2 regions of the Leptothoe sp. EHU-05/26/07-4 genome follow, and region 1 is predicted to be linked to the other one. Evidence: a T-box and tRNA genes for the amino acid it is inferred to sense, from the RefSeq annotation. Region 1 holds a T-box; the other holds one or more tRNA genes.
The links. A T-box is a leader RNA that pairs with one kind of tRNA and senses whether it is charged. The one in region 1 lies ahead of ileS (isoleucine--tRNA ligase), so its partner is inferred to be a tRNA-Ile.

Region 1 (14,999 bases):
GCAGCACCATTGATCGCCTCCCTCTATGCCCAGGGCGATCACGAGAGACTGCAACAATTAGTCTCTACTGTGGCCCGATGGATGTTTTATCCAGCCTTCATCACATCGATTGGGCTCATCAGTTTTGCAGGACCTGTACTACAGTTATTTGGCCCCGAATTTGTGGCTGCCAAGGGTGCATTAACCATTTTGATCCTAGGCCAGTTAGTGAATGTAGGAGCTGGTTCAGTGGGCTATATCCTAACAATGACCGGCTATCAAAGCCAGTCCGCCGTTGTTATGGCAATCAGTGCCCTGGTTAATGTCATTCTGAATTTAGTTGGCATTCATGTTTTCGGAATTGTTGGAGCCGCCATGGCCACCGCCTTTTCCATGGCTATGTGGAATGTTTGGCTATATTGTTTAGTGGTGCGGCATGTAGGGGTGCGACCATCAATTTTAGATGCACTGCGCGCACTGCGCTGAGAGAGTTGTCCACAGGCTTTGGGGACTGCACAAAAATAAAGACCCAGGTTGGGGTTGTCGATGGGTGGATGAGTGATGGGCTAATGGGGGGATTATTTAAGCGCAAGCGCCTTACCTAGGCAGTCGCAATACACGTTTGCTATGGTTGAGTTTCATCGTTACTGAGGCTTACACATAGCCAATGTTGGTAGAACTTGCGATTGGTGATGCCTATGGTGCTGGGTTTGAATATTCCCCCAGCAGTATGATCCGTGAACAGAATGATCTCAGTGGGTATGTGCAACATCCACGACATCAGATTCAGCCAGGTTACTATACCGACGATGCCCAGATGAGTATTGCAATTGCCGAAGCAATTGTGTCGGGTGAACCCTGGACTCGTGAGAATCTAGCCCATTATTTTGTTTCAGCCTTTAAGCGTGACCCTCGTGAAGGCTATGCCCGTGGCTTTTATGGATTTTTGCAAGCAATCAACGATGGGGATGAATTCCTTGCCAAAATTAGGCCCCATAGTGACAAAAGTGGAGCCGCCATGCGAGCCGTTCCCATTGGCATTTTCCCAACTGTTAAAACTGTGATTGAACGCTGCAAACTACAGGCCACCCTAACCCACGACACACCAGATGGCATCAACGCTGCAGTTGCGGCCAGTCTAATGTCCCATTACTTTATCTACCAGCTTGGCCCCAAGTCAGAATTGCCACAGTTTATTCATAAACGTGTACCTGGACCATGGATAACACCCTGGCAAGGCAAGGTTGGCTCCAAAGGTATGATGAGTGTTCATGCGGCCCTAACGGCTGTCACGGCCCACGATTCCCTCAGCGAAATTCTCAAAACTTGTATTGCATTTACAGGTGATGTAGACACAGTTGCCACCATTGCCCTTGGTGCAGCCTCTTGCTGCCAAGAAGTAGAACAAAATATTCCACCTGTTTTAATCGAGACCCTTGAAAATGGCGATTACGGCCTTGATTATCTTCGCCACCTTGATGGTCAGCTATTCCAAGCCGTTACATGAAATATTTCCATGGTCAAACAATAGCCGCCTCTTTCTCCTGATGCTCAGGACAATCCAAACGCAAATCGCGATCACCAAACGGCGCATCCACCAACATACAGTGATGAGGACGATCAGCATCCTCATATACATTGGCCCTAAAATATTCACAAGTCACACACATCCGTGACGGAGGAATCTTTCCCTGTGACTGCAGCTTCTGAATCATTTTAGTTAACCCTCTAAAGAAAATCGTTTGCTCTTCTTCAGAGAGTTCTGTGACTGCACTTAATAAGAAATCTGGCCAGCTAGCAGCTTTTTCCGCTTGTTCTTGACCTTTAGGCGTCAGGCGAATGGCGATGGCTCGACGATCATCCGTTGCCTTTTCCCGAGACACCAACCCCTTTTTTACTAAGGATGAGACCGCATCACTGGCCGTCGCTGCACTGGTAGCCAATCCTTTAGCAATGGCAGAAAGGCGAATTCCCCTTTCTGGACTGGATTGGAGCAATGCCAAAATCTGCCCTTGGGTGGGAGTTAACCCTTGAGCTTCCGCTCCTTGCCAGGACTGACTACGCAGAGCTATACCAATTTTGGAAAGCCCTGTGATGACCCGTTGGCCAATGGGTTCATTAATGGTGTCAAATGGATTATCCATTAAGTGTACGGTGGTATGATCGCGACAGGCTCTAACACATGGTTAATGATTTTACTCACCTCTGTTTCGGCTTTATGTCCAAACCATTGTGCCAGGATAGTGAAGTCTCCATCAAATAGAATCCAAGATGGAGTCCCTTGAAGCTGATTGACATGAAAGGTATATGCAGTAGGGGATAGTCTCTGTAGAACTTGCTTTATCCTAGCGCGGGCACGGGCTTGGGTTGCGTCATCCATAGGAGGGAATGAGGGTGTGAGATGACATACATGCTCGACATCGTTGTCATCAAACAGCTCAGCCGCGTCGCCTACCTGGTCAAAGGCTACGGGAAAGGTAATGGGGACGGTGTAGGATCGCTGACCATGGTGTTGAAAGTATAGTCTAGTGGCCCCAACAACTTCACCTGTTTCCAGCAGACATTGGGTGTAGTCGGCGGTGTTTAGATCAAAGTCCTCGAATGCGGTTGAAAGTCCTAAAACATTGAGACGATTACCATAGGTATGATGTAGGTGTTCTGCCAGGGGTAGGGCATGGATAAAACAGCCAGGGCAATTGACCTGAAAGACTAACAAAAGATTTAAATCCTTGATCTGAAAATCGCCCTGTAGAACTTGGTCAATGGTCATTTTAAATTTAGCCACAAGAGTCACCTCCTTTGATTTATCGCAAAAGATCTACACTGTGGGTGCAGTGTTAATGCACCCCACAACAGTCTCAACGGGCCTGAACCACATAGGGCAAACTCAAATCCCCTGAAACCACACTATAAACCTCGTAAACTCCAAGCAGAGGGCGGTTGGCGTCGGATGTGTTGACCTCCATGTAGGCAGCAACACCGTCAAAGTTAAACTCCGTGACATGGTTTATCCGTTGTGCAGGCACCAATACTCGCAATGTGCTCTGATCGGTTATGACCGAGAACCCAGGAGAATCCATATACATGGGCATCCCTGGATTAGTTGGCGGTAATACAACACTCTCATCTTCTTGGGCAAATTCCAGTACGGACAAACCGCCAGATACACGGTCATCAGGTGTTAGCACAACCCAATGGCTATGCCAGATAACTCCGTCATTCGCGAAATTACGATCATTGTTTTCATCCCATAGAGGTGTGTCATCAAAATCAGGATGTGAGGTAACGGCCAGGGCAACAATACCGTCAGTGGCATTGAAACCCACATCGTCAGGGGCCAATGTCGTTGGAAAAACATAGCCCAAGACAGGAGCACCATCTAACTGACCAGCGGCTTGAGGCAATGTAGCTCCTACCATGCCATTCACCTGTTGCTCGAACACCAACAGGTCCAGATCGTCCAGATATTTCACCTGTGCCAATTGAATCTCCAAAGCTGGGTTTTTGTCAGTTGCCTGAACTGCTCGAACGGGCTGGGATACCCCTGTAAAGATAATCAAACTGACAGCTAAAACAAGCAACCCAATAAAACGTCGCATAAACGACCTCCTTTATTTATTTAGGATTCCTAATAATTAGAACTACTAAATAGTATCCAGCTTAAAAGATGGCGTCAAGGGGGAAGGTTGCGATCGCCCATGCAAATCAGGTTTTGAAATCTTCTAATGCCCGTGTGGAACTGATCCTCTAGAAAGAGAAAAGTCTAGATGAAATATTGTTACTAAAAATCAGGATGCCCGTCGGATCGCTTCAGTTTTCTGGATTTGTTCTGGACTGAAGCCAGCCTGTCGTAAATGATCTAAAAACCACGACTCACGATATTGGGGGTCTAAAGCAACCGCCTGCTGATAGGTCTGTTGGGCTGCGCCAATTGCTTGGCTGTCCCATTGGGCTAGGGCTAAAGCTACCCAAGGATGGGGGTTGCCCGGTTCTAAAACCGTTGCCTGTTCTGCATGGTCAATGGCTTGGTCATACTCCTGTAGGCGATGATAAGCCAGGCTTAAGTTGTAGTATCCAATTTCGTTGTCAGGCTTCAGTGCGATCGCTTGGGTATGGGTTTCTACGGCAGCATCTAATTGACCATCCACCAAGTACACAATGCCCAATGCATTTAAAGCAGGCACGTGGTTATCATCTTGGTCCAATGCACGTTGCAAAACATCGATGGCATTTTCCGCCTGTCCATCTAAATGCAGGGTCCACCCCAATATCACCTGGCCCGAAAGATTCTGTGGGTCTAACGTCACAGCCTCCTGCAGGGCTGCGATTGCTTCTTTGTAGCGCCCCTGACCGCGATACTCTAGTCCCATCTGACGATTCTGGGCCGCCTTAGCTTTCTCTTCAGCAGATGGTTCAGTCATGGGAGTCTCGTTTATTTCCTGAGGAGTAGAGGCTACAGAAGTAGTGTCCGCTGAGTCTGATGTGTTAGTCGACTGAGATGGAGCGGTTGAGGTAGCCGTGCGACAGCCCGCTAAACTAAATGTCAGCAACGTAGTCAAAAGGAAACTACTAACTTTTTGAAGACTAATTTGCACTACAGTTATGCCAAGACTCTGGGTCTCATTTTAGCGGTTATTCACCTAAGGCGAGCAATGCTGATTCTGTCCTCTATATGCAAGCAATTATCAAATGCTATGGGTAACATCACTATCCGACAAGGCCCTATGCATTGGCTCATTGTCTTGCTGCTAAGTTTCTTATGTTGGCTTTTGCCCACAACCTTGCCTATGCTGCCCGGCTCAAATGGTGTTGCCTTGGCAGTAACAATTTCATCTGAAACTGCTTTGGCCCGGCTATTTACATCTTCAGAAATTCAGGCTAGCTGGTTTGCTAATAGCTTTTTGTCGCAGATTTCTCTGGCCCAAATTGAACAGGTTGTGCAGGGTATTACCGCTACCCTGGGTCAGTATCAGAGTGTTGAAGCCAGGGGGGATCAGTATCTTCTGACGTTTGAAAAGGGCACTGTGCCCACCCGTATTGCTCTGAATACATCGGGCCAGATTACCGGATTGTTGTTTGAACCGCCTCAGATTGCTGCATTAGATTTAGAGAGTTTGCAGACGGCATTTGCTGAGCTACCTGGTGATGCAAGTTTGCTGATCCTTAAAAATGGAACTGATATAGCCAGCGTTAATGCTGACCAGCCGCTGGCAGTGGGTTCAGCGTTTAAGCTATTGATTCTACAGGCGTTACAGCAGCAGATTGATGCGGGTGAACACAGCTGGGAAGAGATTCTGCAGGTGCAGGATGCCTATCGTAGTTTGCCCAGCGGCCGTCTACAGGATTGGCCAACAGGCACACCTCTGACTCTCCAGAGTTTGGCCACAATGATGATTTCGGAAAGTGACAATACGGCAACAGACCATTTGTTGGCATTGGTGGGCCGTGATGCAGTGGAGGCGCTGACCAAACGCAATCGTCCTTTTCTATCTACGCGAGAAGCGTTTATTCTAAAAGACCCGCAAAACCAGCGATTGCTGGATCGCTATCGTCAGGCCCCTGAGCGAGAAAAATACGACATTTTGAGAGCCATGGCCGCTCTGCCGCTGCCTGCTGTCACTATTTTTAACAATGGCCCTTTAGCTTTAGATGTGGAATGGTTTATGAGCGGTCGGGAATTGTGTATTGAGATCGCAACCGTTGCTGATTTGCCTCCTATGCAGGTCAATCCTGGCATTGCCAACCCAGCTAACTGGCAGCGTGTGGCCTTTAAGGGAGGTTCTGAACCTGGTGTGGAAAACTTCACGACCGATTTGCAAGATGCAGATGGCAACCATTACTGCATTGCCGCTACCTGGAACAATCCTGATGGCATTGACGAGCTTAAGTTTTCGGGTCTTTATCGCGGTGCGCTCTCATCGATAAAGTCAGACTAAAATACTGGTAGCGCTCTCTACCACAGTCATGACATCTGATTGTCTCAAGCGAGTACTCCCCTTTATCCTTGCGGTAATGGTGACCTTGGGAGGGAAGATTGTTGATGCCAAACTCAAGAATTATTGTCCCGGGGGTATACGCCTGATGATATTCGCAAGATCTGGGGTGGTAATTTGATGTGAGTATTTGATGCTGCGATCGCAGTAGCTGAACAGATGCAAGCAGAGGCTGAAGGCTGATGGGTATTTCCTTTTCTAACCCAGATGAGAAAATAGCGTATGAAAACAAGAAGCTTGCCCTAATTAAAGAAATTAACGAGGCATTTGATGGTGTTGCCCGTGAAGATGGCGTCACGCTCCATGAGGCGATGGTGATCGATGATTACGGTAGCCCGGCAGAGCGAGCTGAGGCTAGAGCACAGGATACTGAAGACCAGTGGCAAGACGTTCCAGAAGATGATATTCGATTTTCTGATGCGGTTCTGAGTTTTCTAGACTCAAAGGGTTTTCACTATTACCTTCCAGCCTACATGGTTTGGTATCTCCGCAACATTGATAATGAAGATCCTGCCTACTGGTCAAATACATTTGACTCGGTAATCTTTCATTTGACCTATCAAATAGATGTAGAAAACTATGTCGCTTCAAAATTTCAATTGTTTACCCCTGCTCAACTGAGGGTTACGGGATATTTTCTTCAATTTAACGTAGAACGAGAAGAGACAATTGAGAAGCAGAATTTGCAGGAATCTTTGTCCAAGGGTGGCTTATCACCAGAAGAGATTAACTCTATTTTGCTTGATCATACATTTCACAATCATGAAGACAGGCAAGCGTTAGAGACGTACTGGCGACAATTTATATAGATGAGTCACTAGTTAAGGGAGGCGACACACCATGACAACCCATAACCACGATACTTCCCTTGGCATGGGTGTTTATTTCGCCCCGGATGATTATGTTGGTATGATGCGTCGCATTGCCATTTTGCTTATCGACTTGGCAGTGCTGATCATCGTATATGTGTTATTTGCCATTTTTTTGATACCAATCGTTGGTAACCGCAACGGGTCAATGGGGTTGCTCTATTTTGGTATAGTGTGGGCTTACTTAACGACTCTCAAATCATCACGCATTCGCACGGTGGGTTATCGGCTGATGGGTGCCCGGATCATTAATCTGCGTGGTGGACGCCCCTCCATGTTTCGCATGACCTTTCGTTTATTATTATGGGCATTTGGCCCGTTTAATCTGTTGTTTGATTTGTTATGGTCCAGCGTTGATGACGATCGCCAATCCTTACGTGATCGAATTGCCGGCACCTGTGTTGTTAATGCTCAAGCAGAACCCATCGGTACAGCTGAAATTCAACTCAAGTATTACTATGCATTTGGTCTGGCGTTAATGTATTCGCGAGTGATGCGTCCGCAGGATCCAGAATGATAGATGATCTGGGGCTCAAAGCTTTGGTCTTTCGCATTATGGCTGACTGCAATAGCCTTTGACTGCATCCATCAAGACAGCCCCACAAAAATTTGTACCTTTAGTGGTCACATTGTAGAGACGGGCATGGCGCAAATTTGCCCCTTGTAAATTTGCGTGGTTAAGATTGACGGAATCCAGCTGTGCCCATCTGAGATCCGCATTACTCAAATCCGCACCAGTCAAATCCGCATGCTGAATGCGTACTCCTTTTAACCGACAGCCGGAACAATTTTTAGTCGCCCTTAAGGCAACTACCCTCAAGGGCGTTTCAGCCTGAAGTACTAGCAGGATAATGGCTGTGGTGAGTAAAACTCGAAACAGCTTCATAGCCTCCTCTCCGAATCTGAGACAGTGTAATCCTTTCCGAATCTGAGACAGTGTAATCCTTACATTAGACGAGCTTCAAGGATTAAATCGCAAAATTTAACACTTTTACGGATAATATATATTCTTTTTTAGCCGCTTTCACCAGTTTCCAATGTGTTCAAAGATTAACTATACTGATTTTTTCTGTATATCTCACCAATATTAGTGGACTATATTAACAACCTTCAGTCTATCCTGCTGATTCGGGTGAATAGACTGAAAGTTTGCAGTATAGTATGCCGACAAGACGAAAAGACACGGCCTCTCGCAGCTTCTCAGGCAACTACTCGCAACTTGAATTTTCATTCGCTATAATCGGAAAAATCTAAATAAACCTTGACCATATCCAGACCTAGTGGCTTGACCTACGGGGAAAGCTTAAGTTTTCAAACTAGATGTGGTCTAACCCCAACAAAGGCATTGATGGGAAAGAGTAATTTTTGTGTCGGTGTAGAGCGAGTCAGGGATGGTGTGAGCCTGACCATACGGCAAAAATGAATATCCTCCCTGAGCCGCCCTCCAAAAGAAGGATCGCTCGCGATCGCATTCGAGTAGACAGGGCCGTGGCCTGCACGTTATAGCAGGAGGCTCTTCCCATTTGGGAGTAGCTGCAAAGACCGACGTTGCAAAGCGTTGGCAAAATTGGGTGGTACCGCGCTCACCTCAGCGCCCCAATGTGGAGGAATAAGGTTGGCGATTGCCGACTTTATAACGGCTCTATACCCACAGGGAGTGCGGTAATCATGTTTCGCGATGTTGAAAAAACGCCTAGTTTCTCTAGCCTGGAGCAGACGGTTATAGCTTTTTGGAAAGCGCACCATATCTTCCAAAAGTCGGTAGATAAACCAGCCCCCCAAGGCAATTTTGTATTTTACGAAGGCCCACCCACCGCCAATGGTAAACCGGGTGTGCACCATGTCATCTCTCGGGCCTATAAAGACCTGTTTGTTCGCTACAAAACCATGCAAGGTCATCGTGTTGTCCGCAAGGGCGGGTGGGATACCCACGGCTTGCCGGTGGAGCTAGAAGTTGAGAAGCGCCTAGGGTTTACTAAAAAATCAGATATTGAAGCCTTTGGCATCGCCAAGTTTAATGAACTTTGCAAGGCGTCTGTGTTCGAGCGTATTCAAGATTGGCAGGCCATGACCGAACGGATTGGCTACTGGCTGGATCTTGAAAATGCCTATGTCACCTACGAGAATAGTTACATTGAGTCTTGCTGGTGGCTGATGAAGTCGCTGTGGGATCGGGATCTGCTGTTTGAAGATTATCGAGCTACCTGGCATTGTCCACGCAACAACACCAGTCTCTCGGATCATGAGGTAGCGCAGGGATATCGAGATGCTGATGACCCCTCAGTGTATCCGAAATTCCCGGTTAAAACCCGTCAGCTAATAGAACGGGGCTGGTTAGATGAGGGGAATAGCCAGCAATCGGTCTACTTGCTGGCGTGGACCACAACCCCCTGGACACTGGCGGCGAATGTTGCGATCGCAATCAACCCCAATGCGATTTATGGCTTATTTGAAGCCCCTACCCAGCATGGCGAGGAGACCCAAAAAGATTTCTACCTTTTGGCGCAGGATCTAGCAGATCAGGTCTTTGGTGAAGGAAACTACCGTACCCTCAAAACCTTTTCAGGGGAATCTTTGGTGGGTCTGGATTATACCCCGATCTTGCAAGGGCGAGTCCCCGACGGAGAAGACCTCACCAATGCGTTTCGAGTCTGGGGTGACGATAGCGTCATGATCGATGAAGGCACTGGAGTACTACACATTGCCCCGGCTTACGGTGACCTGGACCTGGGTCGTAAATATCAGCTGCCCATGCTGTTTTCAGTTGATCTGCTGGGACAAGTCTATCCAGAGGTGAAACTGCTAGCGGCCTCGGCGGGTGACGGTCCCTACACCGGCAAGTTTTTCAAAGACGCGGATCGGCTGATCAGCCAGGATTTGCTGGCCCACAATCTGTTATATAGGGCAGCGACGCTGACCCATACCTACCCGTTTAACTATCGGGACAATACGCCCCTGATCAACTACGCGAAAAAGAGCTGGTATCTGCGGACTACGGCAGTTAAACAACAGCTGCTGGACAACAATAACAAAATCAACTGGCACCCAGACTATATCCGGGCAGGTCGTTTTGGTGACTGGCTGAGAAACAATGTTGACTGGGCCTTGTCTCGTGAACGATATTGGGGAGCCCCCTTGCCGATTTGGGTGAGCGAAGATGAGAGCGAGCAAATCTGTGTCGGCAGCGTCAAAGAGTTGGAGACCCTAACCGGACAGGATCTGTCTGAGCTGGATTTGCATCGCCCCTACATCGACGACATTACCTTTGAACGAAACAGCAAGTTGTTTAAGCGTGTGCCTTACACCGTCGATGTATGGTTTGAGTCAGGGGCGATGCCCTATGCCCAGTGGCACTACCCGTTTGAAAATCAGGATGTTCTGGCCCAGAGCTTTCCAGCCGACTACATTTGTGAGGCGATCGATCAGACCCGTGGCTGGTTCTACAGTTTACATGCCCTGGCCACGCTGCTGACAGATAATGGAGACGAGCAGCGATCGAGGGGTGCTTTGACCCACCTGGTGGAAAATTCGCCTGCCTTCAAAAATGTAATCGTGTTGGGGCATATCGTCGATGAGAACGGCGAAAAAATGTCGAAGTCCAAAGGTAACACAGTGGACCCTTGGACAGTCCTCAACGCTCAGGGGGCAGATGCCTTGCGATGGTATCTCTTTAGCGCTAGTCCACCGGAGACCACTAAACGCTTTTCCCAATCTCTAGTGGACGATACCGTCCAAGATTTTCTCATGACCCTGTGGAATACCTATGGGTTCTTTGTGCTGTATGCCAATCTTGATGCCCCCGATCTGATCCAAGTGGTGCCTGATCGTCCTGATTTTGACCGCTGGCTAGTGGCTAAGGTACATGCGCTGACCAGAGCCGTTACCGATCAGCTAGATGACTATAACCCTACCCAGGCCAGCCGTTTGATCCGCGATTTTGTGGTTAACGATCTGTCTAATTGGTATGTCCGTCGCAATCGTCGCCGCTTTTGGAAATCTGAAAATGATCGCGACAAAGCATCAGCGTATAAGACCTTATACGAAGCGCTGGTAACAGTGACTAAACTGATGGCACCGATGGCTCCGTTTATCAGCGAACACCTCTATCAGAATCTGGTCCTGAGTGTTTTTCCAAATGAGCCTGAATCGGTACATTTGGCGGAGTGGAGCCCCTGGGAAGAAGCGGCGATCGATGCTGTATTACTGCAAGATATGGACATCTTGATCCGCCTAGTTGAGTTGGGACGAGCCGCGCGATCGACGGCTGGGGTAAAGCTGCGGCAGCCATTAGGAGAGCTTTTAGTACGAGTTCGAACAGCAGCTGAGATGGCTGGTCTCAAAAGATTTGAAGCTCAACTCAAAGCAGAAATCAACGTCAAACAAGTGACTTATTTAGAGTTAGCTACTGACTTTGTTGATTACATCGTAAAACCCAACTTACCGCTACTGGGCAAGCGATTGGGTAAACAGTTACCGATATTGATCCAAACGCTGGCCACGCTCGATAGCCGCGAGATTGTCCATAATATCCGCAATCATGTTGACACCGTCATCGACCTAGAGGGAGTCCTTGTTCATCTCGAACCAGAAGCCTTTTTAATCAAGGCCAAAAGTCCAGACGGGTACGCAGCTATCGAAGATCAGGGCTATCTTGCCGCTCTGAATACTCACCTCACTCCCGAGTTAATACAGGAAGGGCTGATGCGTCAAGCTATTCGGCACTTGCAGGAGGCCCGAAAAAATGCAGGGCTGGCGATCTCTGATCGGATTCAGCTAGGGTTGCAAACGTCGGGACTCGTTTTAGACACCTTAAAGGCACACTGTGCTAAGGTCGAAAGTGAGGTGTTGGCAACTGAGGTGAGGTTTGATGAGCTCGCAGTTGCCGATTACAGTGGAGCCGTCACGCTCCATAATACAGAGATGCGGTATTGGATTAAGCGACAAACCCCATAGTCACCCTTGCTGTAACGTGCGCTCCCTACTAAATAATAACTCCTATGCACACCGACCGTCGAAAGTAGATCTGTAGGATGCAAAGGTTATCTTCGGCGAGTGATGGGCCACGTTATGCGGCTCCAATTCAAGTATGAATTTTCACTAGACCAAATTATGCTATGTCTTCATTCAGCGTAGAACCTCAAACCATTTTATTTATTGCTGCTAACCCCAAAGACACTGGTCGTTTAAGGCTCGATCAGGAATTGAGAGACATTTCAGAAGGACTGCAACGTGCCCAAAAGCGGGAACAGTTCAACTTGGAGCAACGCTTAGCAGTGCGTCCCCACGATATCCAACGGGCCGTCCTGGATGTGGAACCTCAAATCATTCACTTCTCCGGGCATGGAGGAGGAGACCAAGGGTTAGTTTTTGAAGATGACCTTGGTAATATTAAACTCATAGACGGAGATGCCCTGGCGGGCTTACTCAAACTTTTTGCCGATAAAATCGGATGTGTGGTGATGAACGGCTGCTACTCTGAAGTGCAAGCAAACGCAATTGCCCATCACATTCCTTACGTTATCGGTATGAATCAGGCCATTGGAGATAGGGCTGCAATCGCTTTTGCTGTTGGCTTCTACGATGCTCTGGGGGCAGGGCGTGACATTGAATTTGCTTACAAACTAGGGTGTGCCGCTATTCGCTTAGAGGGGATTGCTGAGCACCTGACTCCAGTTCTAATTAAACGCTTCAACACAGGAATCACAGCTGTTTATCCATCTCCAGGCCCTCTGACTCCTGCCAATACCTCTACCAAAGAGCCGGTTGAGGCGTCGGTTACCGATTTTAACTCGAAACTCACTGGCCTTCAGTGGCAAGACCTAGAAGCGGAACGAGCAGGCTTACAACGACGCCATAACTTGCTCAGCCAAAAGATTCAACGGTTGGGGGAAGCGCTTGATATTGAAACAGATCCAGCAACTCGTTTTAAGTTGGAAATCCAGCTACAACAAGCTAAAGCCGAGCGAGACCCAATTAGTCGTGAAATATCGAATCTAAACTGTAAACTTGAAGAATAAACATCGGTTTTACTAATGATTTCATGCATGAGCTGAGCAAGCAGCAAGACTTATTAGTTGCAAAAATCCAGCGATTGGGTGAATCACTCGCTATAGAAAATGATCCCGCAAGCAAGTTTAAGCTGGAGAAACAGCTGGAAGAAAGCCGGGCAGATCTTGTAGCATTGAAACAACAAGCCCTTAGCCGGAATCTATATACTTGTCTTCTGCGTTTGGGCTACCAAGAACAAGAAGTTGCGTTTACTCGATTCATCCACAAGGAATCGGTGGCTGCATTTTTAATTCATACCAGCCCTGATCCTGATCACGGCTGGTTGTATGGACAACATTGGTTATTCAATCGCCTGAAGTTGCGAGTACTTCAGGGAATTACCGGGAAAAAGGTTATTTTGGATCTGAGCTGTATGGCTCGTAGCCGCGATGTTAAAGCTATGTGGCGAGAGCTGGGCCGTAAGGTAGGGCTTCGGCAGGATAGCAAAATCGATGATATTTGCGATCGCGTCTATCAGTGTTGGCAGACCCAAAACATCTTCCTGATTTTGGATAGCGTCGATTTCATGCCAGAAGCATATCTGAGGGATTTACTGCAAGAATTTTGGTCTCCATTGGTAGCTCGGAGCCAACGAAATCAGTCGATTTCTAAATTTAAGCTATTGATGTTCCTGATTGATAAAAGTGGCTTGGTAGGGCAGTGGAACATCCAGTTTGCTGATCGCCCAAATCCGTTCTGGCGCGCTGAAATCCCCGTAAAACTTCCCTGGATTCAAAAGTTCTCCAACTCCGAATTAACCAACTGGATTTTCTCGGAGTTCCCTAGCCTACCTCAGTTCATCGATAATACCGAAATGGCTATAGAAACAGTCTTGACCAATAGTGATGGCGGTGTTCCTCAGTGGGTGTTTGAGGAAATCTGCAGCCTTTCAAATTGTGAGTGGTGCGACGAATGGAATAGGCTATGACAAACAATGCATTAAGATACACAGGCACAGTACAGCCTCAGCCAAGAGAGCAAGATACGACAGGTCAACTACTCTCTCCATATTTTCCTGAACCGGAATTAGTCGAGATAGTAAATTTGGCGATTTATCTGGGGCGTCCATTGCTCTTAAAGGGGGAGCCGGGGTGTGGCAAAACTCAACTGGCCCGCAGTGTGGCTTATGAGCTGGGGCTGCCGTTGGAATCCTGGTACATCAAATCCACGAGCCGTGCTCGAGATGGGCTTTACATCTATGATGCGGTGGGACGTTTGAGGGACGCTCAACTGGCAGCGTCTGATCGGTTAACTACCAGTGAACTACAGCGGGTTAGCGATCCTGCCGTATATGTTCGTTGGGGACCATTGGGGCGAGCATTTCAAAATGCTCAACGCACTATTGTCCTGATTGATGAAATTGACAAAGCTGACATCGATTTTCCCAACGATCTGCTGCTGGAGTTGGATGAACAACGATTTTTTGTTGAAGAATTGGAGGTTGCTGGAGAAGCCAGAGAAGTCCGTTCAAAGCATGCACCAATTGTCCTTATTACTAGCAATGATGAAAAAGATTTACCGGATGCTTTCTTGAGGCGCTGTTTATTTCACTATGTTAAATTTCCACCGCAGGAGCAGCTAATGAAAATCGTGCAGGCGCACTTGACCGTGTCTTCTCAAGCGGTATCGCCTCAGCTGGTCGAGGTTGCGACGCAACGCTTTTGTGAATTGCGACAAGCTATGCAAGATCAGGGAAAAATTGGCAAGAAGATTAGTACCAGTGAGCTAATTGACTGGGTGCGTGTCTTAAATCAGTATTCTACGGATGAATCAATAGCAATGTTAGACGGTAAGCTGCCATACGCAGGTGTGCTGCTTAAAAACTGGGATGACCACATTCGCTACTTAAAGCAGGACATCCCCCATGAATGATGATCTCCCTTTGCTAGAGCTATTTACCCGATTGCAACAGTCTGGTTTTCCGTTAGGCATTGCCGAATACCAGGCTGTATTACAAGCGCTTCAGGGTGGGTTTGGGATAGGGAGTCGGACTGCTCTAGCGCGACTGTGCTGCTCTTTGTGGGTCAAATCTGCTGAAGAGGAACAAATCTTTAACTACCATTTTGAGCAATTGATTGGCTCCCTGAAAGTCGCTTCCTCAGACCGCCAA
Region 2 (14,999 bases), 1.6 Mb from region 1:
TTCTTAACGCTTTGGCAGTTCACATTACTAAGAACTTTTTGGAGTTACCCCAGGTGAAGCTGCCGCTGATTTTCGGTATCCATGGCCGCAAAGGGGAGGGTAAAACCTTTCAGTGTGAGCTGGTGTACAAGCGTATGGGAGTGAATGTAGTTCATGTTTCTGGTGGCGAACTAGAGAGCCCAGATGCGGGAGACCCAGCTCGTTTAATTCGTTTGCGCTACCGCGAAGCCGCTGAGCTGGTCAAAATTCGCGGCGAAATGGCCGTGCTGATGATCAATGACCTGGATGCTGGAGCTGGTCGCTTTGATGGCATGACTCAGTACACCGTGAATACGCAACTGGTGAATAACACCCTGATGAATATTGCGGATAATCCGACCAATGTGCAGCTGCCGGGTAGCTATGACGAAACGCCGCTACCGCGTATTCCGATTGTGGTGACGGGTAATGACTTTGCCACGCTCTATGCTCCCTTAGTTCGCGATGGGCGCATGCAGAAATTTTACTGGGAGCCGAACCGAGACGATCGTTTGGGAATTGTGGGAGGAATCTTTGCACCCGATGGTCTAAGTCGTAATGATATTGAGACCCTGGTGGATACGTTTCCGAACCAGGCAATTGATTTCTATGGGGCACTGCGATCGCAAATCTACGATGAGCAAATCATTGATTTTATTCATCGTGTAGGGGTGGAAAATGTTTCTCGTAATGTGGTGAATACGAAAACTCCCCCCAGCTTCAAAAAGCCTGATTTCCGTATTGGCCATCTGATTGAAGTGGGTCAGCGTTTGGTCCGCGAACAGCGTCGCCTTCAGGAAATGGGATTAGTGCAGGAATATAACCAGGCTCTGAACAAGGTCGGGGAGAATCGCAGCAACGGCAACGGTAACTACTATCGTGCTTATCAGCCTGCGCCCTCGGTGCCGTTACAGCCGGTAGAAGAACCTAACGGTGCTTCACACAACACTCCTGCTACACCCCAGTCGCAGTCAGTGGTTGCTGCTAGTTCTCTGCCTGATGAGGTGCAGCAGAATGTGCGTAATCTAATGACTCAGGGCTATCAGGTCGGCATGGAATATGTGGATAAGCGTCGCTTTCGGACCAATGCTTGGCAGAGTTGCCCGGTGATTAATGGTGGTAGTGAAGGACAGGCACTTCAGGCAATTGCACAGTGCTTAGTTGATCATGGCCAGGATTATGTGCGTTTGATTGGTATTGATCCCAACAGTAAGCGACGAGTGTTAGAGCGAATTATTCATCGACCCTAAAGGGACTTAGGAGGGAATGCCAGCGCTAAGGGATATACATGAACATCAATACCCACTCGGACTTGGTATCACTAACAATAATCTCTGTTTTGTTTTCTGTTGTTGTTACATTTACTCAAGAGATTGTTGTATTTTAGATAAAGCTCCTAGCCTCAACAAGTGCAGCAGCCGTTGCATTGCTTCAAACAACTGGTGTAGGCCGTAAAGGAAAGATATTTTAAAAAATCTCATTGCTCGCTAAAGACGGCATCTGTGAGATTTAGAGAGAGAAACACTATTTATGGATAAACTAAAGCTTACTACCTTGACTAAGATGTCTAACTGGTAAGAACTTCTGTTCCTGTAAGCTCTTCACTATCAAGATTATAATGATTGTCCTCAACCCAACGGAGAACGTTTTTGGCAAGTCGGCTTTTGCTTTTAATTGCTCTGATAGCACCAGTCAGGTCCAGTTGTTGCGCAGTTTCCGGATGCTCTAAATCAAATAAACCAGTATTGACCAGATCTATCCGATTAAATTCGTCTTCTAGATTTGTAAAAATTTCTAAGAAGTGTAGGGCAGTCTCTAACTCGGGTGGATCGAGAATTGGGCAATCTGGGCCAGCTAAAAAAGTATTCACAAGGTACCTGAAAACTGCATAGACGATTTGGGCCTTTCTGCTAAGGGGCTACGCAGATTGTTTTTAAAACAAGATACCCAGGATGAGGGAGAAGCTTTACCCTCATTTAAAGCCTAGCACCTATTGTATTACTTGGCTTCCGGGTAGGTCGTTATATCAAGTACCCGTGTTTGATCGGTTAATACTCAACAATTACAGGGGTATGATCGCTAGGTTTTTCCAGCTTGCGTGGTTCGACATCAATCCAGCAGCGTTTGGCTTGCTTATACAGTTCAGGCGATAAGTAATGGTGGTCAATGCGCCATCCCAGATTGCGCCTGAACGAAGCAGCTCGATAATCCCACCAGCTGAAGTGACCACCTTCATCGGTAAATTTACGAAAAGCGTCCGCTAATCCTACGGTGAGCAGGTCTTGTAGAGTTTTACGCTCTAATGGAGAAGACATGATGTGCTTATCCCGCTTCTCATCGGTATAAATATCCTTGTTTTCTAGGGCGATATTGAAGTCACCACAGACATTGAGCTTGGCAGTTTCCTCAAGAGTTTTGGTCAGATACAGTTTGAGTAAAGCGAGCCAACGCATCTTATAGTCATACTTTGCACTACCGATGGAAGATCCATTGGGCACATATAAGTTAAGAATGCGCACGCCATCTAACACAGCACTAATAACTCGTTTTTGATCGTCCAGATGGCCAACGGTATCCTCATCAAGGATTGCTCCAAATCCCATGCGCACATCGTCTAAGGGCGTTTTACTGATGAGGGCTACACCGTTATAGGCTTTTTGTCCGTATATGTAAGTGTGATAGTTAAGTTCCTCAAAGGGGGTTTTGGGAAAGTCAGCATCAACGACTTTTGTCTCTTGGAGACACAGCACATCTACGTCTGAATTTGCCTTGAGCCAATCAGTGACATGGCCAAGACGAGTGCGAACAGAGTTAACGTTCCAAGAAGCGACTTGCATTCGATTCGGTTTCAGCAGAGACAACGCTATCCAGCTCCGTCATTGGGTAGGGGCTCCCCTTGGGGGTGGCCGATACATCAGATGTCGTCTGAATTAGCTCTCGTATTTTAGTATTGGGCAGCGTTGATAGAGCAACCGATGCTGTAGACGTCATTTGTAGCGTTGCTTCAGTAATCTCAAAGTCCTTGAACAGTGAAGTTTGGAGGCGATTCAACAAGACATCGCGTCGACCAGCACTAGCCGTATTTACAGTGAGGTTTGCCGTCAAATGAATTTGACCCGGTGCGATGGTCCAAACCTTAAGCTGCTCTACTTTGGTGATGTCTTTAAAGATAAGCAAATTTTGCTCAATCTCTTGCAGACTAATGTTGTTGGGTGTTTGCTCTAGCAAAATGCTGAGGCTCTGGCGGATCAGTGGGATCGCTCCGGCAAAGATGAGCAGCGCGATCGCAATGCTTACCAACCCATCTGTCCATTGCCACCCAAACCACTGCACAACTGCCGCTACACATAACACCCCCAAACAGCTGAGTGCATCGGCCAGGGTATGTAGAAATGCCCCCCGCAAATTCAAATCATCATCAGTGTGGCGATGGAGTAAAACGGCGTTGATGCCATGAACACCTAAACCTCCTAACGCCGTCAGCGCCATGGGTTTTGTTAAAATCTCACTGGGCGGTGTCTGTAGTTGCGCAATGGATTCTTGGCCAATCCAACCTGCAATTAATAAAAGACCAATGCCATTCACCAGGGCGGCTAAGATTTCCACGCGACGGTAACCAAAAGGCGCATGGGATGACGTGGGCCAGCGGGCGATCCAGGCAGCGAGTAGGGTCATTGCGATCGCAAACACGTCAGCAATCATATGGCCTGCATCTGCCACCAGCGATAAACTGTGGCTGTGGTGACTCACCCGCAGTTCCACCGCTGAAAAAATTGCCACCATCACGAGGGCAATGGCCAATACTCTAAGTTTCTCTGGCGACGTCTCTGCGGGGCAGTCGCAAGCCCCAAAACCATGATTATGCATACTTGATATTGGTCACATTGCTTATGCCAAAGCGTGTCTGATGAAAGCGTTTTGTTGTCCCGCCAATGTGACACGCAAACATCCTGATGCATCAGGGTGTTTACTATATGAGGGTGCCACACCTAACCAAAACCAACAATTAACCTTGTGACAATATGCCCGACCAACCCCTCCAAGGCGATGCTCTGATCAAGGAAACTAATCGCCGCATTCGTCTTGCTAAAAAACTTTGGGATGCTCACAATAATGCCGCCTGTCGTCGTGAGCGGGAGCGCGCCTTAAAGTTGTATAGCCAACTTACTAAGGTGCAGAAGGAAAAAGTGCCACAGCAACTACGAGTCTGGTTGCGATATCGCAGCGAAAAATATTTTGGTGCTCATCGGACGCCGCCGGGGAGTAAGCATCGGTCATCAAGGCGGCGAAAATAGTGGATGGGAGAGTTAAGCGTTGCGTTTTGCTTTCTCGGTCGGATCTGTCCAATGCTCTAACCATGTAAATCCTTGGGAGAACATCAGGTTTAATGCCAAATAGGTCAGACCAACAGCTGTATAAATTTCAAATGCGCGAAAGTTGGTGGCTACAGTCAGCTGACCGCGACGAAAGAGTTCTTCCAAGCCAATAACAGCGACCAAGCTCGTGTCCTTGAGTAATGTGGTGAACTCATTCCCTAAAGGTGGGATCATGCGTCGCAGGGCTTGGGGTAAAACAATGTAGCGTAGGGTTTGAATCGCATCTAGACCCATGGATGAAGCTGCTTCCCACTGCCCGCGATCAATTGATTGAATGCCACCTCGGACAATTTCAGCTACATAGGCCGCTGAATTCAGGCTCAGGGCAAGAACGCCAGCGGACCACCGGTCAAAGGTAAAGCTTAATCCCAGGCTTTTGAAGAGTGCTGGAAAGCCAAAGTAAATCCAGAAGATTTGGACCAGCAGCGGTGTGCCTCGAAAAAATTCAATGTAAGCACGGGTGGCCAAACGTATGGGCCAGAACTTGGAGAGTCTGGCGGTGCCGAGCAATGTGCCACCAATAAAGCCAAAGAAGATGGCTAGGGCTGTCAACTGTATGGTCGTTAAGGCACCCCGCAGTAGGGCGGGCAGAGCATTAATAATATATTCCACGTCGATAGGTTCCCTTGTGAGGACCTGTTAAGGAGTAGTGCTAGGACCTGAATATTGGGGTAAGGCTAAGATTCTTGCTCAAATTCCATGGAAGATCCGTGTCTTCCATGGAATTTTAAGGTTCAAGGTCTCCTCTAAAAGCCAGCTTCCGGTAAGGTGCCGACAGGAGTGGTGCCAAACCACTTTTCATAGAGGGCATCATAGGTGCCGTTTTCAATCAGTTCGGCTAAGGCTGTATTTAAAGCCTCAAGGTTTGGCGAATCTTTGGGCATCGCGATGCCATAGAATTCTTCGGTTATCAATTCACCTACAACCTTGACGCCGCCAATATTGCCAGTCGCGATCGCATCCAACGTTACCGGCGCATCGTTAATCACAGCATCAGCATTGCCATTAGAGAGTTCTTGTAGTGCTAATGGCGCTGAATCAAAGGTGCTGATTTTAGCATCCTTAATCGTACCGGCCATCTCTGCACCTGTAGTACCCAGCTGTACAGCGATGGTTTTTCCTTCTAGACTCTCGAATGATGTGGTTTCAGTATCATCTTCAGCTACTGCGATCGCTAGACCAGCTCGGAAGTAGGGGCGAGAGAAGTCCACTGTCTGAGCCCGTTCTTCAGTAATGGTCATGCCGCTAATGGCTGCTTCGATGGTGCCAGCCTGTAGAGCGGGAATTAGACCATCAAAGGGTAAGCTTTCAAACTGAACTTCGACACCAGCCTGCTCACCAATGGCCTTCATCAAGTCAATATCAAACCCTACAAGTTCACCGCTGTCATCCTGAGACTCAAACGGAGGGAAGGCGGGCTCAGTACCCACTAGCCATAGACCAGCAGCAGCATCGCCACCATCAGCGCTGGGGGTTGTGGAGACATCACCACCACCGCCGCAGGCCGCCAGTACGACAGCTGCTCCCAGACTTAAACACGCGTTTCTTATGAATTGAGACCGTTTCATAATGCTTAATCGGCTCCTTATTGTTATGACGTCACTGATCTACCGCAGAAGATAAGACGCTAGGGCTGAATCACCCTGATATCTGACTCGAACGTGTAGTTTAAACTACCAGGAATTAAAAAACGGTGTTGTTTGTAGCGTCATGGTTGCTTACGTTTCTTTACCTTCTTAGGTTTTTTGCTGCGCCGAGCTGCTGCCTGAGCTTTCTCTATCCAGTTCAAAAGTTCTACTGGTTCTTCTAAGACTGTTTTGGGTAGCTGATAGTAGGACATTTGAATGGTTTTACCGTGGCGTTCATAGTGAAACGGCCCCATGTCGGCTTCTAGATAGTCGACTAAATTGTCATCATCAACTTTGAAATAGAGCGTTTCATAAGCAATCAGAGCAAACATGATCCCGTCTGCGTAGAGACCATAGCCACCAAACATAGAGCGGGCAGTAACAGGTGCCACCTGATTCAATTGGTGAACAATTCTATCTTTGAAAGCCATGGTTTCTGGAGATGGCATGGAGTATTCCCGAGCAATAAAACCTCTTACCTGTCCGACGATGATACGTAATTTCTGCGGGTAAGTGATTACTGTTAAACATTCATGACTTAAAAAACATTGTGATTCGTAGCGTCAGCACAATGTCAGCGGTATGATGCCTTTCAAGATGTTACTGATAGGTGTGTTGTGACAGAAGCCGCAATTTATTTTGCAAACCTGCAGAAGAGCTATGGCGACCTATCGGTGCTGCGAGGTATTAATGGCCAAATTGAACGTGGTGAAGTTGTTGCCATCATTGGTTCTTCGGGATGTGGTAAAAGCACGCTACTACGCTGTTTTAATCGCTTAGAAACCATCAGTGGTGGTCAGTTGGTTGTAGATAATATTAATTTATCAGCCCCTAATCTGAGTGCTAAGGCGTTACAGCAGTTGCGAGCAAAAGTAGGGATGGTTTTTCAGCAGTTCAACCTTTATCCTCACATGAGTGTTTTGGACAATCTGACGCTGTCCCCCCGTAAGGTGCTTCGGCTTTCTACTAAGGAAGCGGAAGAGCGAGCACACGTCTATTTAAATAAAGTTGGTTTAGCTGAAAAGGCCTCAGCTTATCCTGATCAGCTTTCAGGTGGACAAAAACAACGCGTTGCGATCGCGCGTTCCCTCTGTATGCAACCTGACATTTTGCTATTTGATGAACCGACAAGCGCTCTAGATCCTGAACTGGTGGGCGAAGTGCTTCAGGTGATGCGCACCCTGGCTGAAGATGGTATGACCATGGCCGTAGTGACCCATGAAATGCAGTTCGCTCGGGAAGTCGCGAGTCGTGTCCTATTTCTCAATCAAGGTGTAGTCGAAGAAACTGGTGCTCCTCGAGACGTGTTGCAGAACCCTCAGAGTGAGCGTTTACAGACATTTCTCAGTCGTATGAATGGGATAACAGTTTAGGTCAAAACTAGGTCAAAGCCTTTTAGACAAAACCTCGATCAACAAATTCACAGCCCCGCTGATAAATTGTCTGGGCATAATCTGTCCACTGCCCTTGACCCCAGTACCGGAAGCAGCTGGTTTGTAGAATTAGGTTGTGCAGGAGTGCCTGGCGATAGTTGGCATTTAATGCTAAGTAGGCTTGCTTGCTTGCTGGCACTGCAGCAATGGCCTGGTGAAAGCTAGCACTTAGGCGTTCTATGGGGTCAATGACATTGGCATATCCATCGACCCAACTGCGGTCGTTAGTCCATGAGCCTCCTGTAAATCTAGTGTTTTGCTCCGCTAGATTTGAGATCGCATCACCCACCTGTTCTGGTGTAATGTTGCCATCCAGAGCCTGCCACAGTTTATGTTGATCTTTCGCCTGACAGTTAGGAAAATCACTTTCTGTGATTCCGGCTGCCGCTAACAGTTCCAGATACTCGGTACCGTTAATTCCGGTAACTGTGTGCTCATGGCGAGATTCATGCCAGGCTCGTTTAAAGGCTCCTGGAAATTCATTCATCATGACGCCACCATTTTCACCGTCAGAGATTTGGCTCACTAGAGGCGGGATTGACTTATTTCCAAGGGGCATCTTACCTAAAGTCTTGGCTTCGTAGTACGGCTGCATTTGACCAATCAACTTAGTATCAGAACCTTGGGTTTTGATTAAGGCTGTGATCGACACTGTGTCGCCATGACTGTTGCGAGCCACCAAACGATGAGGCAGATGTGGTTGCTGAATTCCCTCACCTGTCAGTATTTCCACGGTATGCTCTTGGACCATGACCCAGCGATAACCTGTCTCTTTGAGAGTTTTAACCAACGTGTACAGAGCATCGGGATGATTCGGCAGTTGCATTTCAGGTAATGAGAATCCTCGAACTCGCTTGAGTGCTTCTAATCCAAAAATGCTGGCAAACTGGTGCTGCCAAGCTCGAATATGTAACTTGATATCGGGTAGTGGCGTGGCAGCGGCAACGGCATGTCCCCAAAATGTACCTAACCATTCCACATGGGTTTGGTACCGAGGATCGCAGGTGATCCCTCTGAGCTTATCGAGAATGTCGTCACGCCCCATTTGCTGGAGGCCCCACAGCAAATTCCCTGAATAGTCCAGCATGACCCGTGGGTTGCAACCCTGACTCACAAGCTCAGGGATAAAATCACCCATGCGGGCATAGCAATAGGCAAATGGTCCAGCATTATGATTGTCACCTTCATAGTGGTGTTCAAACATATATTGCAAATGGCCGATAAGCTTGCCCGCTGGCCCCGCTGGGATCGTCGGCTGGTGCATGTGAAGTGCGATCGCAAACCCTGCCGATAGGCTGTTGAGATCGAGATTACTGCGTTCCAGAAAAACTGGCTCGTCGAAACTACTCAACTCCTCAATAGATGACTCCCAGCCACAAAGCATAGGGAGTGTTTGATCATAGGTAGCTGGGGGAGATACAGCAGCAGACATATACTTGGAGAGTATTAAAAGGTGGATTATTTTCTATCCCTAGTGTCCCAGGTACGGGCTTTAAAATAAACCACCCTTATAGAAAAGATAACCCTAGATTAACTCTCCCACTAAACTCTTTGGTTACCTATTCATGAACTCCACGTTCGAATGAAACCGCCAACTCATCTTCTAACCAATTTAGGATTTGCAATCGTTCTCCCTGAGTGAGATACAGATGGCCCGTATGACGTAGGCGATCGTTGACGTCTTCTATATCTGAAGGTGTCATCAACCCAACTATGGCTCCTATATTATAAAGAGCATCATCTCGTTCCTCTTGAGTGTGACAACCGTAGCGATATCTTGAGATTTGCCGACTAATATATTTGAATGCCTGGGGGTCGGTAGATTCTAACCGCTGCTTGCGTTCATCAGAAATTGGTTCACCAGCAACCATGGCAGCATAGTCGGTGTCTAATATATCCAACTTGACGATTTTGACTTCTTGGCTGGATCTATGGCTCACGGTGGTCAACACCCCACATACTCTTTGAGTCTTTTCAATTGTGCCTTCCTCAAATAGAAAATGCTTGAAGCTTTGTTATTTTGCAATTGTCCGTTTGCAAACGTTTGCAAACGGACAATTCGCTAAATTTCACTCGCATTTTAAGCGCATGCTCAAATCCAGCCAGGATGAGCGAGTTATTGGCGCGCTACTTGATATATAGTCAACACCCGTTAATGCAATCTCACGAATGGTTTCGAGAGTAACGTTGCCGGATCCCTCAATCTTGATCCGAGAACTATGCTGTCGAATTAAGTAGACTGCTTGCTCCATCACACTTGGAGTCATGTTGTCCAACATAATAATGTCGGCACCATGGTTCAATGCCTCCTCAACCTGTTCTAAATTCTCTGTCTCTACCTCTATATTGAGCGGATAAGGCATAGCTAACCTTACAGCTTTAATTGCCTGCGCAATTCCACCCGCAGCAGCAATATGGTTGTCTTTAACCATCAAGGCGTCATCAAGGCCCATACGGTGGTTTTTCGCACCGCCCATGCGAGTTGCATACTTTTCTAAGGCTCGAAGCCCTGGGGTCGTTTTGCGAGTATCCACGAGCTGAGCTGGCAGATCTGCAATTGCATCGACATATTGCCGGGTAGCAGTCGCAATACCACTAAGATGCATTGCTAAATTCAGGGCGACTCGTTCACCCGTGAGCAAATGAGCGAAGGAACCGCTCATTTGAGCAATGGTCGTGCCTGCTTCTACCCATGTGCCCTCAACAACACAGGGCTCAAACTTTATTTGATTAACCGATGTGCCGTCTAAATCAGACAGGATTGCAAACACTCTACGAGCGATCAGAAGTCCACAGATGACGCCCGATGCTTTTGCTATCCAATACCCACTTCCCTGTCTTACACCTGTGGTGTCTAAACCTAAAGTGGTCTGATCTCCACGACCAATATCTTCTTGCAGCCATTGCTTTAGCTGATCATCTAAGCCGATCCAGTTGATATTCACAGTATTTTTTCTGCTCAAGCTCACCCTATTTAAATAGAGACAAACGATTGCACTGTCTACTAGCTAGCTTCAAGTCAACAACACAACTCACGCTAGTAATAGTTGCCATCGATTGGTAAGTAAGCCAGCTTCAGCAATAAAGCTGTGACCAAAACACCTAAAAGCTTCATCTAAATTCTAAAGAAAGTTGTGTCATAGTCACGATGGGCATGGCCAAAACTCGCTTCGACGCCTTGTTCTAAGGCGTTTTGCGGCTTTCCGAAAAAACTTCAAGAAAGGAGTTGACCAGTGACGAATAGCTCGCTATATTAGTAAAGCGCTTGAGACGGGAGCGGCGAACACCGTAACCGAATCGAGTCAGAACCTAGACAAATCAATAGTTTGAGATTCTAACAAAATCCTGTTTAATTTCTTTAGTTTGAAATTGGTTAGACCTTATCACGAGGTTGAGGCCGATGTCAAACGACCGGATACTTAGATAACACTGAGTGTCAGGTCAACACTTGATGAATGAGTCTTGTTTTTCTTTAGGGAGCAATGAGATTACCATGGAGAGTTTGATCCTGGCTCAGGATGAACGCTGGCGGCGTGCTTAACACATGCAAGTCGAACGAACCTTTCGGGGTGAGTGGCGGACGGGTGAGTAACGCGTGAGGATCTGCCCTTAGGCGGGGGACAACTTTTGGAAACGGAAGCTAATACCCCATATGGCGAGAGCTGAAAGCTTAATGTGCCTGAGGATGAACTCGCGTCTGATTAGCTAGTTGGTGGGGTAAGAGCTTACCAAGGCGACGATCAGTAGCTGTTCTGAGAGGAAGATCAGCCACACTGGGACTGAGACACGGCCCAGACTCCTACGGGAGGCAGCAGTGGGGAATTTTCCGCAATGGGCGCAAGCCTGACGGAGCAACGCCGCGTGAGGGAGGAATGTCTGTGGATTGTAAACCTCTTTTCTCTGGGAAGAAGATCTGACGGTACCAGAGGAATCAGCATCGGCTAACTCCGTGCCAGCAGCCGCGGTAAGACGGAGGATGCAAGCGTTATCCGGAATTATTGGGCGTAAAGCGTCCGTAGGCGGTCAATTAAGTCAGTTGTTAAAGACTGCAGCTCAACTGTGGGAGAGCAACTGAAACTGATTAACTAGAGTATGGTAGGGGTAGAGGGAATTCCTAGTGTAGCGGTGAAATGCGTAGATATTAGGAAGAACACCAGTGGCGAAGGCGCTCTACTGGGCCAAGACTGACGCTGATGGACGAAAGCTAGGGGAGCGAAAGGGATTAGATACCCCTGTAGTCCTAGCTGTAAACGATGGATACTAGGTGTTGTGCGTATCGACCCGTGCAGTACCGAAGCAAACGCGTTAAGTATCCCGCCTGGGGAGTACGCACGCAAGTGTGAAACTCAAAGGAATTGACGGGGGCCCGCACAAGCGGTGGAGTATGTGGTTTAATTCGATGCAACGCGAAGAACCTTACCAGGACTTGACATCCCTCGAATACCTAAGAAATTGGGTAGTGCCTTCGGGAGCGAGGAGACAGGTGGTGCATGGCTGTCGTCAGCTCGTGTCGTGAGATGTTGGGTTAAGTCCCGCAACGAGCGCAACCCACGTCTTTAGTTGCCATCATTCAGTTGGGCACTCTGGAGAGACTGCCGGGGACAACTCGGAGGAAGGTGTGGACGACGTCAAGTCATCATGCCCCTTACGTTCTGGGCTACACACGTACTACAATGCAACGGACAAAGGGCAGCCAACTAGCGATAGTGAGCTAATCCCATAAACCGTTGCTCAGTTCAGATTGCAGGCTGCAACTCGCCTGCATGAAGGAGGAATCGCTAGTAATCGCAGGTCAGCATACTGCGGTGAATACGTTCCCGGGCCTTGTACACACCGCCCGTCACACCATGGAAGTTGGCCATGCCCGAAGTCGTTACCCTAACCGTTTTCGGAGGGGGGTGCCGAAGGCAGGGCTGATGACTGGGGTGAAGTCGTAACAAGGTAGCCGTACCGGAAGGTGTGGCTGGATCACCTCCTTTAAGGGAGACCTACCGAATCGACTCCGAACGAATTTTTATTAGGAGCGATATTGGTCACTCTAGGTCGTGACAGGATTGAGGGAATTTCAAACTATTGTTTAGGTTGTATAGGCTGGGGCTATTAGCTCAGGTGGTTAGAGCGCACCCCTGATAAGGGTGAGGTCCCTGGTTCGAGTCCAGGATGGCCCACTGATGGGGGTATAGCTCAGTTGGTAGAGCGCCTGCTTTGCAAGCAGGATGTCAGCGGTTCGAGTCCGCTTACCTCCACCAAATATTGTCAGATTGGCAGAGATAGGAATAACTTCAGCACCCTGTTTAGGTCTGTTAAGAGATGGGCTAGGGGAATAGGCTGCTGGATTTAGGTCTAGCGAGAACCTTGACAACTGCATAGATTAGTCGAATAGGTAGTTCGACACAGAGAACCTTTAGTAAAAAGACTGAGAGGTCAAGCTACAAAGGGCTCATGGTGGATACCTAGGCACACAGAGGCGAAGAAGGACGCGGTTACCGGCGATATGCCACGGGGAGCAGGAAGCATGCATTGATCCGTGGGTTTCCGAATGGGGCAACCCTACGTACGGCCCACTGAATCTATAGGTGGGTACGAGCGAACGCAGCGAATTGAAACATCTTAGTAGCTGTAGGAAGAGAAAGAAAACTCGATTCCCTTAGTAGCGGCGAGCGAAGCGGGAAGAGCCTAAACCAATTCTTATCAGAGTTGGGGTCGTGGGACAGCGATATGGAATCTGGAGGATAGACGAATCACTTGAGAGGTGAACCAAAGAAGGTGAGAGTCCTGTAGTCGAAATTTGAAGGATACTAGCTGAATCCCGAGTAGGTTGGGGCACGTGGAATCCCGATTGAATCAGCGAGGACCACCTCGTAAGGCTAAATACTCCTGTGTGACCGATAGCGAATAGTACCGCGAGGGAACGGTGAAAAGAACCCCGGGAGGGGAGTGAAATAGAACATGAAACCATGAGCTTACAAGCAGTTAGAGCACGATTAAACGTGTGATAGCGTGCCTGTTGAAGAATGAGCCGGCGACTTATAAGCACTGGCAGGTTAAGTCGAGAATGACGGAGCCAAAGGGAAACCGAGTCTGATAAGGGCGATAGTCAGTGTTTATAGACCCGAACCCGGGTGATCTAACCATGTCCAGGTTGAAGCTTAGGTAACACTAAGTGGAGGACCGAACCGACTTCTGTTGAAAAAGGAGCGGATGAGGTGTGGTTAGGGGTGAAATGCCAATCGAACCCGGAGCTAGCTGGATCTCCTCGAAATGTGTTTAGGCGCAGCGGTAGTGATTATAGCTGGGGGGTAAAGCACTGTTTCGGTGCGGGCTGCGAGAGCGGTACCAAATCGAGACAAACTCAGAATACCCAGTGAATACATTGCCAGTGAGACGGTGGGGGATAAGCTTCATCGTCGAGAGGGAAACAGCCCAGACCATCAGCTAAGGTCCCCAAATCATCTCTAAGTGATAAAGGAGGTGAGAATGCTGAGACAACCAGGAGGTTTGCCTAGAAGCAGCCATCCTTGAAAGAGTGCGTAATAGCTCACTGGTCAAGCGTTCTTGCGCCGAAAATGAACGGGGCTAAGAGATGTACCGAAGCTGTGGACTTGATTTATCAAGTGGTAGAGGAGCGTTCTGTAGTAGTGAGAAGCATTAGCGAGAGCAGGTGTGGACGAAGCAGAAGTGAGAATGTCGGCTTGAGTAGCGAAAATAGATGTGAGAATCATCTACCCCGAAAACCTAAGGCTTCCTCCGGAAGGCTCGTCCGCGGAGGGTTAGTCGGGACCTAAGGCGAGGCCGAAAGGCGTAGTCGATGGATATCAGGTTAATATTCCTGAACTTTGTTTGTGGAGCATTGCAGGGACGCATGACAACTAGCTACACCCTAAATGGATTGGGAAGTTTCTACGGAAGCTGCGTAGTGAACGATAGTGCCTAGAAAAGCTGTGGATGTAATGAAGCGAACAGACCCGTACTGTAAACCGACACAGGTGGGTGGGTTGAGTATACTAAGGGGCGCGAGATAACTCTCTCTAAGGAACTCGGCAAAATGGCCCCGTAACTTCGGGAGAAGGGGTACCCCTTAACGGGGGTCGCAGTGAAGAGATCCAGGCGACTGTTTACCAAAAACACAGGTTTCTGCAAACTCGAAAGAGGAAGTATAGGAGCTGACGCCTGCCCAGTGCCGGAAGGTTAAGGAAGCTGGTCAGTCTTCGGATGAAGCTAGCGACCGAAGCCCCGGTGAACGGCGGCCGTAACTATAACGGTCCTAAGGTAGCGAAATTCCTTGTCGGGTAAGTTCCGACCCGCACGAAAGGCGTAACGATCTGGATGCTGTCTCGGAGAGAGGCTCGGCGAAATAGGATTGTCTGTGAAGATACGGACTACCTGCACCTGGACAGAAAGACCCTATGAAGCTTTACTGTAGCTTGGTATTGGGTTCGGGCTTTGATTGCGCAGGATAGGTGGGAGACATAGAACTAATGCTTGTGGGTGTTAGTGAGTCGCTGGTGAGATACCACTCTATCAAGGCTAGGATTCTAACATTG

Region 2: it has a tRNA-Ile gene. The T-box ahead of ileS (isoleucine--tRNA ligase) is inferred to sense a tRNA for this amino acid. The anticodon was not compared.

What each region holds. Positions count from the first base shown of each region.
Region 1 is NZ_JAXSQV010000007.1:1,629,590-1,644,588, forward strand. Features, by position in the region: gene U2F10_RS31600 (flippase) at 1-465, shown strand, start outside; gene U2F10_RS31605 (ADP-ribosylglycohydrolase family protein) at 647-1,486, shown strand; gene U2F10_RS31610 (MarR family winged helix-turn-helix transcriptional regulator) at 1,500-2,123, opposite strand; gene U2F10_RS31615 (hypothetical protein) at 2,123-2,764, opposite strand; gene U2F10_RS31620 (hypothetical protein) at 2,838-3,578, opposite strand; gene U2F10_RS31625 (tetratricopeptide repeat protein) at 3,768-4,400, opposite strand; gene U2F10_RS31630 (serine hydrolase) at 4,767-5,915, shown strand; gene U2F10_RS31635 (DUF6714 family protein) at 6,155-6,781, shown strand; gene U2F10_RS31640 (RDD family protein) at 6,813-7,358, shown strand; gene U2F10_RS31645 (pentapeptide repeat-containing protein) at 7,395-7,727, opposite strand; T-box leader at 8,178-8,443, shown strand; gene ileS (isoleucine--tRNA ligase) at 8,510-11,794, shown strand; gene U2F10_RS31655 (CHAT domain-containing protein) at 11,956-12,858, shown strand; gene U2F10_RS31660 (hypothetical protein) at 12,882-13,817, shown strand; gene U2F10_RS31665 (AAA family ATPase) at 13,814-14,761, shown strand; gene U2F10_RS31670 (hypothetical protein) at 14,754-14,999, shown strand, end outside.
Region 2 is NZ_JAXSQV010000007.1:974-15,972, reverse strand. Features, by position in the region: gene U2F10_RS24525 (RuBisCO small subunit-like domain-containing protein) at 1-1,268, shown strand, start outside; gene U2F10_RS24520 (hypothetical protein) at 1,586-1,888, opposite strand; gene xth (exodeoxyribonuclease III) at 2,067-2,855, opposite strand; gene U2F10_RS24510 (cation diffusion facilitator family transporter) at 2,830-3,885, opposite strand; gene U2F10_RS24505 (hypothetical protein) at 4,041-4,313, shown strand; gene U2F10_RS24500 (amino acid ABC transporter permease) at 4,326-5,006, opposite strand; gene U2F10_RS24495 (transporter substrate-binding domain-containing protein) at 5,141-5,962, opposite strand; gene U2F10_RS24490 (TfoX/Sxy family protein) at 6,103-6,471, opposite strand; gene U2F10_RS24485 (amino acid ABC transporter ATP-binding protein) at 6,640-7,395, shown strand; gene U2F10_RS24480 (polysaccharide deacetylase family protein) at 7,418-8,887, opposite strand; gene U2F10_RS24475 (hypothetical protein) at 9,015-9,395, opposite strand; gene nadC (carboxylating nicotinate-nucleotide diphosphorylase) at 9,525-10,400, opposite strand; rRNA gene U2F10_RS24465 (16S ribosomal RNA) at 10,946-12,434, shown strand; tRNA gene U2F10_RS24460 (tRNA-Ile) at 12,550-12,623, shown strand; tRNA gene U2F10_RS24455 (tRNA-Ala) at 12,629-12,704, shown strand; rRNA gene U2F10_RS24450 (23S ribosomal RNA) at 12,878-14,999, shown strand, end outside.